DNA from 2 places in the Priestia sp. P1_B12_1 genome. Region 2 is predicted to be linked to the other one. Evidence: riboswitches for the same ligand, from Rfam matches in the RefSeq annotation. Region 2 holds a riboswitch; the other holds the start of a gene.
The links. A riboswitch is a leader RNA that binds a small molecule or an ion and turns the genes downstream of it on or off. The one in region 2 is predicted to bind cobalamin.
Positions count from the first base shown of each region.

Region 1: another riboswitch for cobalamin. It lies ahead of AC1D0Y_RS22360 (HoxN/HupN/NixA family nickel/cobalt transporter); the one in region 2 lies ahead of AC1D0Y_RS21790 ((2Fe-2S) ferredoxin domain-containing protein).

Region 1 is NZ_JBFTZR010000008.1:61,375-68,943, reverse strand. It holds gene AC1D0Y_RS22375 (type 1 glutamine amidotransferase domain-containing protein) at 1-387, opposite strand, end outside; gene AC1D0Y_RS22370 (DoxX family protein) at 693-1,115, shown strand; gene AC1D0Y_RS22365 (M20 family metallopeptidase) at 1,185-2,315, opposite strand; gene AC1D0Y_RS22360 (HoxN/HupN/NixA family nickel/cobalt transporter) at 2,578-3,375, opposite strand; cobalamin riboswitch at 3,509-3,691, opposite strand; gene AC1D0Y_RS22355 (organic hydroperoxide resistance protein) at 3,797-4,216, opposite strand; gene AC1D0Y_RS22350 (undecaprenyl-diphosphatase) at 4,370-4,963, opposite strand; gene AC1D0Y_RS22345 (response regulator transcription factor) at 5,117-5,848, shown strand; gene AC1D0Y_RS22340 (HAMP domain-containing sensor histidine kinase) at 5,852-7,198, shown strand; gene AC1D0Y_RS22335 (PepSY domain-containing protein) at 7,271-7,569, shown strand, end outside.
Region 2 is NZ_JBFTZR010000007.1:149,419-156,987, forward strand. It holds gene AC1D0Y_RS21770 (precorrin-8X methylmutase) at 1-521, opposite strand, end outside; gene cobK (precorrin-6A reductase) at 527-1,294, opposite strand; gene AC1D0Y_RS21780 (sirohydrochlorin chelatase) at 1,291-2,202, opposite strand; gene cobJ (precorrin-3B C(17)-methyltransferase) at 2,221-3,843, opposite strand; gene AC1D0Y_RS21790 ((2Fe-2S) ferredoxin domain-containing protein) at 3,857-4,237, opposite strand; cobalamin riboswitch at 4,340-4,519, opposite strand; cobalamin riboswitch at 4,638-4,816, opposite strand; gene AC1D0Y_RS21795 (hypothetical protein) at 4,964-5,122, opposite strand; gene AC1D0Y_RS21800 (M42 family metallopeptidase) at 5,476-6,513, opposite strand; gene AC1D0Y_RS21805 (cation:dicarboxylate symporter family transporter) at 6,621-7,569, opposite strand, start outside.

The DNA.
Region 1 (7,569 bases), on a different contig from region 2:
GATTCCTGGCGTACTTGTTACGTTTCGGCCATCTAAGATTTTTGCAGAGATTAATACCCATCCTGCATGGCAGATTTGGCCGATTGGCTTTTGCTGTTCATCCATATGACGAACCATTTCAATTACTTCAGGGTAGCGGCGCAGTTTATCCGGCGCCCAGCCTCCAGGTACTAAAATAGCGTCATATTCAGCTGGATCAACATCTTTAAACGCGTAGTCCGATATGGCTGGAACACCGTATTTCCCCATGTACGTTTCGTTTGCTTTTTCTCCAACTAAATGTACTTCTGCTCCTTCTTCTCGAAGACGCATCACTGGATACCATAGTTCTAGATCTTCAAAGTCTGCACTAACAAGCGCAATGACTCTTTTATTTTCTAAGCGCATCGTAACACCTCCGCCATCAGTATAGCATGTTGGAGAATAAGATTGAAAATAAGGGACTAAATTATACATAATTAAAGGATTTTTCAAGTGCCCTTCAGAAAATTTTTGTATGCCAAATGGTCTAATTTTATATTTTTACTTGACTGAGGACAAACATCACACTACAATGTGTAGTGTGATGTTCATAATGTTGTAAAATTATCCAAATCAGAAAGACTTTCTGATTTAATTGCTACATTTCTTTTTTCAGGCTTTTACACTACATAATGTAGTGTTTTTCAAATACACTTAAAGGAGGAAGTAAAGTGAATAAAAACGTTGAAATTGGTTCACTTATTATTCGTTTAGTATTAGGTTTTACATTTTTAGTGCACGGCTTTCAAAAATGGCAAGGCGGGATTGAAAATACAGTAGGGTTCTTCGATAGCTTAGGAATCCCTGGTTTCATGGCATATATTGTTGCAACCATTGAACTTGTAGGTGGGGTTCTTATTATTCTTGGTCTAGCAACAAGAGTCGTAGCTGCTTTATTTGTGGCAGTTATGCTTGGCGCCATTTTTACAGCCAAGCTTAAAAGCGGATTTGTTGGCGGGTTTGAGTTTGATATTGCCTTAATTGCCATGTCTGCTCACTTATTTCTTGCAGGAAGCCAGTTCCTTGCTCTTGATGCAGTGGTATTCAAAAAGAAAGAAACTGCCTTTTCTCTTCAAGAAGAAAGCAGTAAATAAAAAAAGAAAGCTTATACTCTCCCAATATAAGCTCTCAGATTAGTCCCCGCCGTTTGAGGCGGGCTTTTTTTATATTTGCAGCAGCAAATTCGCAAATAAAGAAGAACGCTCGGATAACGTATCAATTTGAATATGTTCATATTCCGCATGTATTCCTTTTCCGCATGCTCCTAGCCCATCCAACGTGGGAACGCCAATGGCCGCTGTAAAATTGCCATCACTTCCTCCTCCAACAGCTGCTTCTTCTAATTTCATACCCAGTTTGGCCGCGATTGACTGAGCGCATTCAAATAACTCTTCCGTTTGTTTAGACTTGACCATCGGAGGACGATTCATGCCTCCCGTTACTTCGAGCTTAATCCCTTTTAAAATGGGTGTTAAATTCAAAATAATATCCGTCATGCGTTTTGCTTCTTCTTCTGTAGAAACACGTAAATCCACGTGCGCTTCTGCATATTCCGGCACTACATTTGTACCGCTGCCTCCCGTAAATGTCCCAACGTTCACCGTTGTACCTTTTTCATAATCTGTTAAGCTCTGCAAGAAAATCACTTGGCGCGCCAGCTCTTCAATCGCATTGATTCCTTCTTTGTGGTGATTACCCGCGTGTGCTGCTCGTCCCCATACTTTCACGGTAAAAATTCCCGCTCCTTTGCGCGACGTTTTTAACGCACCTGAACCCGCCACCGCCGGTTCCGCTACTAGCACTGCTTCACTTCTTTGCGCTTCTTCTTCAATGTATTTTTTAGAAGAAATTGACCCAATCTCTTCATCCGAATTGCAGAAAAACACAATTTTTTTATCCAGCGGTAAGCCAAGCTCTTGAATCGCTTTAATCGCCCATATAGATTGTACAATGCCGCCTTTCATGTCTAAAATTCCCGGACCGTACAGCTTGTTTCCCTCTGTTCTTAGACTCAGCCTTCCCTTTTCCCACACCGTGTCAAAGTGACCGATGATTAAAAGCTGCTTTTCTCCTTCTCCAATCGTAAATTTCAAGTGGTTTCCTACTTCTTTTTCTTCTATGATTTCGTACCCTACCCCTAAACGCTTTTGAAACAGCTGCGTTAAATACTTTCCACACTGATCTACTAACTCTTTACTGTAGGACGGTGATTCTTTTTTCACAAATCCCACTAAATCTTCGAGCATCTCTTGTTCGTGTTCTTTTAAATAACTAAACACGCTTTGTTCTACCATTACCTGACTCAAATCAATTCCTCCTCTAGAAAACCCCTGCTGCTTGCATTAAATGCTTTTATTTATCGTACGTATAACTATGTTCTACGTTTCACATAACGACCTTAAATTATCCTTAATTATAATGGTTTTCAGACAATTTTCCATCCTTTAAATACAGATAATACTTTAACTTATTCATAACCGACCGAAAATAGCCATAAACTTCAACAAATTCATACAAAAAAGCTTCAATCTTCAACAGATTAAAGCTTTCATTTGACTAATTGACATTTATTTTAATATTTTTCCCTTTTGACTTCACACTCACAAAAACAAACATAGACACTAAGAAAATAAACAGAATAACGCCAACCATTTCAAAGTTTACTTCGGCCCATGGGTTAAAGAAAGTGAATGCTAAATAGAACGACACACCATACGCGAGGACAACAATAACCCAGCCCATCAAGCGGGAAGCAGATTGCCCAAACTTACTCGATTCATTCACCATTTTATGTACAATCATTGAATCGATTGTATCTGTGAGCATCATACCAAACATAAATACTAGTCCTAATAAAAGCGGCGTATACTTGCCTGCGTTCCCTACAGCTAGAGACCACACGGCCGTTTGGCTGACCGTTTCGGCTGCTAAAGCGAACAATGCCCCTACAAGAATAATTAAAAAAGGATTCGTTGTTCCTTTTGCGATTTTCGGAATAAACTTCCCTTTTAATCCGCTCAGCTGAAACTCTTCTTCTTTATTTTTAGTTCGAAGCAAATGATATGTGTTTAATGTTCCAATCAGAAAGAGAGAGATAATGGATACCCAAGATGCAAAATGATCGAAATATGATGGAAACGTAAAATTCTTCATCACCACGCCCAGCACCCCGGCCGTGACGGCCACCATTCCTCCATGACCTAGTGAAAACAGCGTTCCGACCCACGGGGCAAAACGGCTGCCCATTCGCCAATTATATCGGGTCTGGCCGTCAATAAAAGCTAAGTGATCTGCATCCAATCCGTGCCTGATTCCTAATAAAAAGACAAGTAAAAAAACTGATAAACCTTCCATTTCCTACACTCCTTTTTTTAAAATAAAACGTAAAAAAGCCTCAATTCTATAGAAATTGAGGACGTGTCGGCATATGAAAATAAACAGCAATTGCTCACTGCGTACCTTGATACACCGCCTCTTTCCTAGAAGAGTCAAGTGTACAGAATAGGTAGGTCTCCTGGCTTGAGATCATCATTTTCTACCGTCTTCCCCATTTTGAGTGACGATAAGATAGAAAACTCCCTGCTTACAGTGGCTGGACCGCTCGAGATTTGCACTCGATTCCCTGTTACCTCTTACGCTATGTAAGAGCACCTAAACTGTGCGAATGATTCATTTTCTTCCTCATTATACTAGTACCGCTTACAAATGAATAGAGAAAATTCAAATAAAAAAGCCCTGCTAAGCTTTACATGCTTAGCAGGGCTTTTTAAAGCAATTAAGCTACTTCTACCGTTACGTCTACGTTGCCGCTGATTGCTTTTGAATACGGGCAGTATGAGTGAGCTAGGTCTACGTATTTTTTCGCTGTTTCTAAATCTAAGCCTTCAATATGAGCTTCAAGCGCTACTCCAATTTTCACTCCTTGATCAGCTTTATCAGGAAGCAGCTGAACAGTAGCTTTTACTTCACTGCTTTTGATTTCTACGTTATGTTTTTTCAACATAAATTCTAACGCGCTGTTGAAACAGGCACTGTATCCAGCTGCAAACAGCTGCTCTGGGTTTGTTGCTGTTGTTGCTTCTCCACCAAGCGCTGGAGGTGTTGCAACGTCTAAGTTAAAGATGTTATCTAAAGAGTGAACTTCTCCTGTTCTTCCACCTGTGTTAACGACTGTTGTTTCATATAAAGCTTTCATGTATAAACCTCTCCTCTTTTTCATTAATTTTATTAAAAATTTTTTATTTATCGTTTCTGTAATTTAATTGTACACAATTTAATTTTAAAAAACAAGTATTAAATACATTAAAAATTTCCCAATAAAAAAAAGCCGCGTATTTGCGACTTTTTCTTAATAATATTGAGACTGTTCGTCATAAGCTGATTTTCGAAAAATAGACAAGTTGGTAATAGCTCTCATCAGTTTCGTATTAAAAATAACATAATGAATGAACAGCGCCAGCACGCAGCCTAGAACGGCTCCTGTTAACACATCGAATGGATAATGAACGCCAACCCATACGCGTGAAAAGGCAATGAGTACGCCCATGACAACCCACATGCGCCCTGAACGTTTGAAATGCAGCCAAATGGTAAAAGTGATAACTAATGCAGATGTAGCATGATCGCTTGGAAATGAAGAATTTGCGGCGTGATCAATAAGCTGATTCACGTGGTGAGAGATAAACGGACGATCTCGATAAGCAAATAAACTAATCACTTTATTGATAATGACTCCTGTGGCACAAGCACACAAAGCTTGAAATGCTACAACACGGCTGCCGTTTTTATTAATAAGTAAAAACAAGCCGAGTAAAACGATAAGTACATACTGGGCATAATCTGCAAAGAATACCATCAGCGAATCTAGAGGCTTTACGTGTGAGGCATACTGATTCACCGCGTGGAAGATGGTATAATCTACTGAATTAATAGCTGATAACATAATCGAAATCCTTTCTTATTTTTAAATGTCATTAGCTATCTTATCAGTTTCTTGAGAAAATGAACATTATTTCTCGGGCTATTATTGATATATTTAGTCAAATAACTATTGATTTCCCTGTCATTTATACACCTCCAATCTCTCCGTGCTATAATGTACGCAACTATACATAGACACAAGGGGGAATTTTTGTTGAGTAAAGGCAGAATTTTAATTGTAGAAGATGAGCGCAAAATTGCTCGTTTAATTCAGCTCGAGCTTGAACATGAAGGGTACGAAACGGGCATGGCTTACACGGGAACAGAAGGATTGGCAGAGTTTCAAGAACACGATTGGGATTTGCTGCTTTTAGATGTGATGCTTCCTGAACTGAGCGGACTCGAAGTACTTCGTCGCATTCGAGCAAATGATGATCAAACGCCCGTTATCTTATTAACAGCTCGAGACGCCCTTCCTGATAAGGTAAGCGGACTGGATTTAGGAGCAAACGACTATATTACAAAGCCTTTTCAAATTGAAGAGCTTTTTGCACGCATTCGCGTATGGCTTCGCCATCCTGCATCAACATCGCCTGCTGAACAAGAAACAGCCACTCTGCAACTAGGCAATTTAGTCGTTAACGAAAAAACGCGAGAAGTCACGCGTGAAAATGAAGCTATTGAGCTGACTCCTAAAGAATATGATTTGCTTGTCTATATGCTTCAAAACAAAAATCAAGTGTTGAGCTTTGAACAGCTTCTTACAAACGTTTGGGGATTTGATTATTACGGAGACACAAATATTGTATACGTATACATTCGTTATTTACGTAAAAAGATTGATGCTTCATTTTCAACTCCTTACATTCAAACAGTGCGCGGCGTTGGCTACATGCTGAAGGAGTAGCTTATGAAACTACAAACAAAGATTATTCTTACATCAACTGCGCTGCTTTTTATTTTATTAGTAATTGCAAACAGTTCGATTTACTTCATTTTCAAGAAGACCATGGAAGACAACGCAATTGAACGTTTGCAAGCAGAAACAAGCAATGTAACAAATGGGCTAAAGCAAACGAGTGCGACGGTTAAACAAGCCAACTTGCTTCGTGCCTATTTGCCTCCTAACGGAATGATTCGTATTTTACCCAAATTCGGCAGTCCTTTAGTTGTATCCGTTACGGATCAAACGAAAGAGCTTCAGGACTTACCTTATTCCTATTATTCAAATGAACAAACAAGCATCAAAGAAGATGACGGCCATCTATACGCGATTTCACACACCCCTGTCATTTGGACGAACGGTGAAGTTGTTTCTTTGGAAGTCACGGAACAACTGGCAGATGTGGAACAATCTCTGCAGACATTAAAATTTATCTTGCTCATTGCCTCTCTTGTTATATTAATTCCAACCATATTTGCTGGACGGCTTTTAAGTAAAATTATTTTGCGGCCTATCAAATCTCTTATTCATACTATGGAAGAAATTCAAGTGTCTCGCACATTCAAAAAGATTGACCTCTCTTCTCCTTCTAAAGATGAGTTAGATCAAATGGCCAACACCTTCAATAATATGATGGATTTATTAGAGGAAAACTATAAAAAGCAAGAGCAGTTCGTATCCGATGCTTCTCATGAATTAAAAACACCCCTGACCGTTGTAGAAAGCTATGCCAATATGCTAAAACGATGGGGAATGAAGCGGCCTGATATTTTAGAAGAAGCCATCGAAGCCATTCACTCTGAGTCTTTACGCATGAAACAGCTTACGTCTCAAATGCTAGTGCTTGCGAAAGATGAGTCGCAGCGGGAGCTTCACATGGAACACGTAGATGCGGAGGCCGTCTGTAACCAAACAATTAAGCATCTAGAACGAGCTTTTGAACGAACCATTTATTTAAATATAAAAACGGATCATCCCGTCGTAACAGCGGATGAAAAACGCTTAAAGCAGCTGCTGTACATCCTCTTAGATAATGCCATTAAATATAGTGAAAAAGCGGTAGAGGTAACCATAACAAGAAGCGAAAGCTTTATGATTACGGTCACAGATCAAGGAATTGGTATTCCAAAAGAAGACTTATCAAACGTGTATGAACGCTTTTTTCGCGTAGATAAAGCAAGAAATCGAGAAACCGGTGGTTCTGGACTTGGATTATCTATTGCTCGAAAGATTGTAGAAGCTCATAGCGGGCGTATTGAGATTAACAGCCAAGAAGGAAAAGGGACATCAGTAACGGTTTCCTTTCCTCTTTGATTCCTCGCCTTTTCTTAGAGATTTTTAAGAATCGCCTGCTATACTACTTTTTAAGATACTGGAGGTGAATGTATGAAGAAAACGGTGCTTTTTATACTTATTTTTCTTGCTGTTGGTTCAGCTAGCTTTTACGGAATAGCAAAAGCAGTGAATCGGCCTGATACAATTTTATCGGAATCGGACGTCAGCAGTATGATTCAGCAAAAATATGGCGGCACTATTGAAAATGCAAGCTTTTCCCAAAAAGATGATGAACCGATTTATCGAATCACTTTGCTTAAAAATGATATTCCATACCATATCACAGTAAATGGAGAAAATGGAGAAGTCCATTCATTAATCAAACAAAAAGTAAAGAAACAAACGTCTAC
Region 2 (7,569 bases):
GCTGAAACAAATCCTACCGGCAGACCAATAACAAGCCCAGGCTTCGCTTCTCCTTCTTTAATCAAACGAATTAATTCAAGTAAAGCTGTGGGTGCGTTCCCAATTGCAAAAATTCCACCGTCTGCTTCTTTGATGGCTTTTCGCATCGAAATAATTGCACGCGTTGTATTTAAGCGCTTTGCTTCTTCCATTACGTCCGGATCCGAAATATAAACTTTGATTTCACCGCCGTGTTTTTCAATTCGCTGCTTGTTTGTTCCTACTTGCACCATTTGTACATCTGCAACTACTTGCTTGCCGCTGCGAATAGCTTTAATTCCTGCTTGAATCGCATCTGGATGAAACAGCATGCTGCGCCCAAGTTCAAAGTCTGCAGACGCATGAATTACGCGCTGAACAATTGGGTACTGTTCGTCTGTAAACGGATGAGGCCCAAGCTCTTCTGTAATCATCTCAAAACTTTTTCCTTCTATTTGCTGAGGCTGAACAGTTAACGGTTTAAATTCTGTACGAAAATCCATCTCAATCAACTCCTATTTTGGTTTACTAAAGCATGAACCACTTCTTCAAACGTGGAATACACGGTTCCATACTCAATTTTCGGTCGCCCAATCATAATAATATCTAAGCCTAACTCTTTAGCTGCTTCCACTTTTTCATCCACAGATCCAACTTTTCCGCTTTCTTTTGTGACCATGACCGTCACTCCGTATTGCTTATACAGCGCTCGATCAAACTCTTTTGTAAACGGCCCTTGAATAGCAATAATATTTTTTTGCGGGAATCCCAATTGCTGGCACTTTTCCATATTATCCAGCCTTGGAAGCATACGAGCAACAAGCCGTACATCTGAAAGAGGAAGCAGCTTTTCTGTAAAAACCTGCAGCGTTTTGCTGCCTGTTGTGAGCATAATAACTCCTTTTTTCACAGCTGCTACTTCTGCTGCTTCTTCATACGTAGAAACCATCGTCATATTATCATAGGTAAAAGCCTGCGAAGCCCGCTCATAGCGTATGTAAGGAATCGCTGTTTCAGCAGCTGCGCCGATAGCATTTTTAGACGCTTCTTCCGCAAAGGGATGACTTGCATCCACAATAGCTTTTACACGATGTTCGTTTACAAAATCCATCATATCTTCTTTTGTGAGACGTCCAATTTTCACTTTCACTTCTGCACGCTGTAATTCGATAGCTGCGTTTTCGGTTACAACCGTTGCCGTAACCTCATGACCTGCTTTTTTCACTTGCACGGCTAATGCACGTGCATCGCTAGTTCCGGCTAACAATAAAATCATTTTAGCCCGCCGACCTTATCTTCATGGTGGTCGTGGTCATGATGGTGATCGTGGTGATGGTGTCCGTGATCATGGTCATGATCGTGATGATGATGGTGATCAATATGCTCCATAATGCCGAGGCGATATTGACACGTATCGCAGTTCATTTTCACTTCACCTTCTAATCCTTCTTCAGCACGTTCTTTTAAAATTGTCTGCAGTTTTGGGTGAAAACCGAAATAGCCGGCGAGCTTAAACTCAATGTTTTCATGCTGCATTTTATACTGCGTCACCATTTCTTCCAAACGCTTAATTAGTACTCCTGTAAATAAGAAATACGGGAGAATAACCACTTTTTTAGCGCCTAGTTTTAAACATCGCTCTACCCCTTCATCAATCAGCGGAGCAGTTACGCCCATAAAAGAAGTTTCAACGATTTTATAGTTTGTTTTTTCCCAAAGAAGGCGCGTAATTTTATATAAATCACTGTTTGCATCAGGATCACTTCCTCCTCGCCCTAAGACGATAACAGCCGTGTCTTCAGCTGGAGTTTCTAAATTCTCTCCTGATTCTTGTAATCTCGTTTTTAAAATTTCAAGGGCTTCTTCATGAACGCCAATGGGACGTCCGTATACGAAGTTTACGTGTGGATATTTTTCCTTAGCTTCATCTATAGCCGCCGGAATATGTATTTTAGAGTGGCCAGCAGGCAAGAGCATAATTGGAATTACAACTACATCTTTTGCTCCTTTTGCCACACATGTATCAATGCCTTGACTTACATTTGGGCGTTCAAATTCTAGAAAACACGTTTCTACTAAAATAGATGCGTCCCAATCATGCTTCATAGTCGAAATAAATTCGCGAATTTGATCGTTCCCTTCAGGATCTCTGCTTCCATGACCGACAAATAAAACTGATTTCATATAATGCCCTCCCATTTTTTAATCTCCACACGGAGCTGGTTCTACTTTTATTTTTGGTGTTATATCTTGATAGTCGAATCCATAAACGTTCTTCACACGCTTAAAGAATTTATGAAATCGCTCATTAGGATGACCTTTTTCTTTATATTCATGGACAATGTTCTCCACTATTTCAACAATGTCGTCAGGTGCTATGCCTTCCGCCACAATTTGACCTGAATGCGCATTTCGTCCAACCGTTTTAGCTCCTAAAAATAAATCAAACGCACCTTTTCTATAGACAATGCCGATATCTTCTTGAACTGCGCCATAACAGGCCATACCGCATCCATTAATACCAAGCTTCAGCTCTTTTGGCATGTCCATTCCCCCGAGGCGTTTTTGTAATTCTTCCGTATGTGGAATAGCATCGCTTTTTTCTCCGTCACAAAAATCACACGCTTTAATTGTGAACACGTCTCCGACCGGAGATAGTAAAAAGGAAGCTGCTTGGAGCTTTTTAATAATCACATCTGGCTGGGCTGTTGGAATTTGAAGTTTGATTTGATGGTCAGGTGTATACTCCATCGTACCTTTTTCACCAACAACTTCTGCTAGTGTTGTCATTTGAACAGGCGTGAATTTCTTATTGGCAAGTCCTGGACTAACCGCGACTTCGAAAATAGACTGTACTGGCTGACGTACGACCGCAGAAGTAGGTTCACCTAAAATTGCTTGAAGCGCTTCTTCTGCAAGAGCTCGTGAAGTTGCTGTTTCTTCTGTTTTGGTCTGAATTGCTTCAATAGTCGAAGCTGTTTGCTTTACAGTCTCTTCTTGATCGAGAGCCCATGGTTCTGCTTCTTTTCGAAGTCGCTGATGCGGTCTTAGCGGCTGCTCCGTTTGGTTGAGGGTATATTTTCGCTGATACCCGCGCGGTGTAATCATTAAATCGTCGTAAAAGAACGTAGATGAATTTCCGACAACAACGGTAGTCAGCATGCCAATTTCATGATTTAACATGTCTTTTAAGTTGGTCATTACGACTTCTTCACGGTCACGATAAGCGCTTTTCACAAGACCAACAGGCGTATCAGGGGAACGATACTTTAATAGAATTCTTTGCGCTTCAACAATTTGTCTTGTTCGTCTTCCGCTCTTTGGGTTGTAAAAAGCCACTACAAAATCTGCTTGTGCAGCTGCTTCAATTCTTTTTTCGATTAGCTCCCAAGGCGTAAGGTGGTCACTTAAACTAATTGTACAAGCATCGTGCATCACGGGCGCTCCAAGGAGAGATGCGCATGAATTGATAGCCGAAATGCCAGGAATTACTTCCAGCTCTACGCCCGTTTCTTTTTTCCAGCCTTTTTCAATCAACACTTCATACACAAGGCCTGCCATTCCGTATACTCCCGCATCTCCGCTCGAAATGACAGCTACGGTTTTTCCTGCTTCAGCTTGCTTTACAGCTTCCTGTGCACGGCTTACTTCTTCGGTCATTCCCGTACTAATAATTTGCTGATTCGTTAACAGTCCTTGAATTAATTCCACATAGGTTTTGTAACCGATGATCATATCACTTTCTTGAATGGCTTCTCTTGCTCGCTGTGTAATATGTTCAAAGCTTCCCGGCCCAAATCCAATAACTAAAAGTTTACCTTTCATGCTAGCTCCTCCTTTATGCGTTACTTTTTACTTTGTCAATTCCTTCTATGGAGTCACTGTTTTCCGGAGAAACGAAACCATTTTGATCATATTCATAAATAAGCGATTCCTTTATACTGCAGCCTCCTGCTAAATGTTCTTCGACAATCCGATGAGCCACGGTTTCAGTGACCTGCTTGTACCAATCTCCTGAAGGATAGACGATAGCTACAGGAGCATCTTTGCATCGTCCGTTACAACGTGTACGCGTTGTATGAACCGTTTCATCCAAATCCAGTTCTGTCACTTTATTTCGAATAGCTTGCGTGGCTTCTTCTCCACCTTTTCTCATACAGCTGCTTCCATTACAAATCAATACGTGATGTTTTGTTCCATTTAAGTTCCACGTCGTCACACTCATTCGCTCCTTTACTAAAAAAAGCGCCTCTATCAATGATAGAGGCGCAGAAAAATTCAAACTAAGTTTTTGCACTTCCACCTATATCCCGTAGGGTAAGCTTCGCATTGGAAAAAGGCTGGTTTCCTGACTTCGATTCATCACTTGATTGCGCCTTCCCGAATACAGTGGCATATGCAATCAGCTCATCTTCACAGTGGCGGGTACCGCGCTGGCTTCACACCAGACTTCCCATTTAACGCAATGTGGACATTGCGCACCTTTTTTGCACGATATGTAGTTTTGCGATACGAGAAAAACCCGCTTCGCTAATATGCGAGCGGGTAAAACGTCAGAATAAGAGTGTACACGAATGCCACTTTAAGCCAACGTTTCCCTTCCCGCTCCCCGGAGAAATAGAAACTTCACAATAAAGACAGGTCTCCTGACTTGTGTATCATTCTACTTGAGAACCTTCCCGTGATTTTTCCACAGTGGTTATACTCGTTCGTCCACACTTACAGTTGCGGGGGCAGTACTGGTCTTTCACCAGTTTCCCTATTAAGCCTTCTTGGCATCTTTACTGTTGCTGTTTGATATATATGAACCTTTTAAACTATCAGAATAATAGAAGTAACTACCATATCATAGCGTACATTTTTTTTTATTTCAACTCTATTCTTTTTATAGGATATAAAGAGCCATAAAAAAACAAGAGCAAAAAATCAGCTCTTGTTTTTCTACTTATATAGCTACCAATGTTAAATGAGGATCATTATAATACACGACTTCTGAAAGAACTTTACAGCCATTTGTTTTGGCAAAAGCTTCTCTCGCCTGCTTTTCAGTTTCAAATTCAAACATTTTCATTTCTTTTCCAGCATATACCGTCAGTACCCACATGAAAAGATTCGCCTCCGATTATTGTAGTGATCGCTATATCCACATTATGACGAAACCATTTCCTTTTGAAAACCCATTCTACAAAACTTGTCACAAGAAACTTTTAAAAATTTAAAAACATTTTAACTTCTGTAAATGAACAAAATGTACAAAAGGTTTAAGCAGTATGGTACCTTTTTAAAAAGGTGCTTTTTTAACCAACTGTTGATTCACCAGTAAAAAAATATATAGTATTTATAAAAAAAAAAGAAGCCAGACAGCCGGCTTCTTTTTTAAGAAAGGAAAGAACAGACATCACAATCCCGTTCTGTTCTTTCCTTTGCATAAAAATACACTAATTAAATATCCCTTTCTTAAAGCAGAATCATGTTCGACTGAACATAGTAATAGAGAAGCTTATACGTATGATTCAATGAATCTTGATGCGTTCTCTCAAACGCATGAGAAGAATCAATTCCTGGACCAATCAAGCCGTGTACGATATCGTGTCCGGCACGAATAGCAGCAGAAGCATCTGATCCGTAAAACGGATAAATATCTAATTTGTACTGAATATCATGCTGCTTAGCTAGCTCCACTAAATGCTTTCTCAAACCGTAATGATATGGGCCGCTTGAATCTTTTACACAAATAGACACGGTGTATTCATCAGTAGATTGTCCATCTCCCATAGCACCCATATCAACCGCTAAGTATTCTACTGTTTGAGGCGTAATGTTCGAATTTCCTCCGTATCCAATTTCTTCATTATTTGAAATGAGAAAATGCGTAGTGTATGGCAGTTCGATCTGTTCTTCTTGAATTATTTTCATGAGCTGAAGCAATAAAGCTACGCTTGCTTTATCATCGAGATGACGAGATTTAATAAAACCGCTTTTTGTTATTTCTACACGAGGATCAAACGAAACAAAGTCGCCGACTTCAATTCCAAGACTGCGAACATCTTCTGCGCTATGTACTTTTTCATCCAATCGAATTTCTATATTTTCTTGATTCCGCTCAGCTTTCCCTGCATCTTTATACACATGAACAGATGTTTGATGCATAAGGATGGTTCCTTTAAATACTTCTCCTGATGAAGTTTCAATTTCACAATATTCTCCTTCAATAGAATTGTAGCGAAACCCTCCAATCAGGTCGATTTTCAGACGTCCACTCGGTTTGATTTCTTTTACCATAGCACCTAATGTATCGACATGAGCCGTCAGCATGCGGTGGTGATCTGTATCTTTACCGGGAATAGTAGCGACTAAGCCCCCTTTTCGATTGCGATACGTTTGAATATTTAGCTCTTTTACATAGTCTTCGACAAATGAAATTACCTTTTCTGTATTTCCAGAAGGACTGGGAATCGAAACAAGCTTTTTAATTAACTGAACAGTTTCCGTCATTATGACACTTCCTTTGTCTCTCATTTCTTTTATTTTACCATATGTTTCAAAAAAGATAACAGGCAGCTCCAAACAAAAAAGCCGGGCAGATGCCCGGCTTTTTTGTTTTAAGCTATGTTTGATTTCTTTAATTGATTTGTGTAATTTAATGATTTTTGCTTATCAAACTCGCCTTCAGACTTGGACATTACAATAGCAGCTAAAGCATTTCCTACTACGTTAACTGTGGTACGCATCATATCAAGAATGCGGTCAATTCCTGCAATAAATGCCATGCCTTCAAGAGGGAAGCCCATAGATTCAAGTGTAGCAAGTACAACTACAAACGATGCCCCTGGTACACCAGCCATTCCTTTTGAGGTTAACATTAGCACAAGAAGGAGCTGAATTTGATCCATAATGGAAAGGTCGATGCCGTACATTTGAGCAATAAACAGCGATGCCAGCGCCTGATAAATGGTTGAACCATCTAAATTAAACGTGTAGCCCGTTGGAATAACAAACGATGTAACCGATTTAGAACAGCCGAAGTCTTCCATCTTTTTGATAAGAGACGGTAAAACGGCTTCTGAACTTGCCGTTGTAAAAGCAAGAAGCAGCTCGTCTTTTAACACTTTTATCAGCGTAAACATGCTTGTTCCAGCCATTTTAGCAATAATTCCAAGAACCACAAGCACAAAGAAAATCATGGTGAAGTAAACGGCGAACACTAATTTTCCTAATGGAATAAGTGATCCGACACCAAACTTTATAATATTAACACCAATAAGTGCAAATACACCTACTGGAGCAAACTTCATCACCAAATTAGTTACCCAAAACATTGCATCCAAGACGCCTTCAAAAAAGGCTAAAACAGGTTTTCCTCTCTCTCCAATCGAAGCTACGCCTACACCAAACAGTACGGAAAATAAAATGATTGGTAAAAGATCGCCTTCTGCTACCGATTGAAAGACGTTTGTCGGAACAATATGAAGAAGCTCTTGAGCAATCCCTGTACTTTCAGACGTTTTTGCCGTTGCCTCATATTGAGAAATATCGCTTTTTTCAATATGT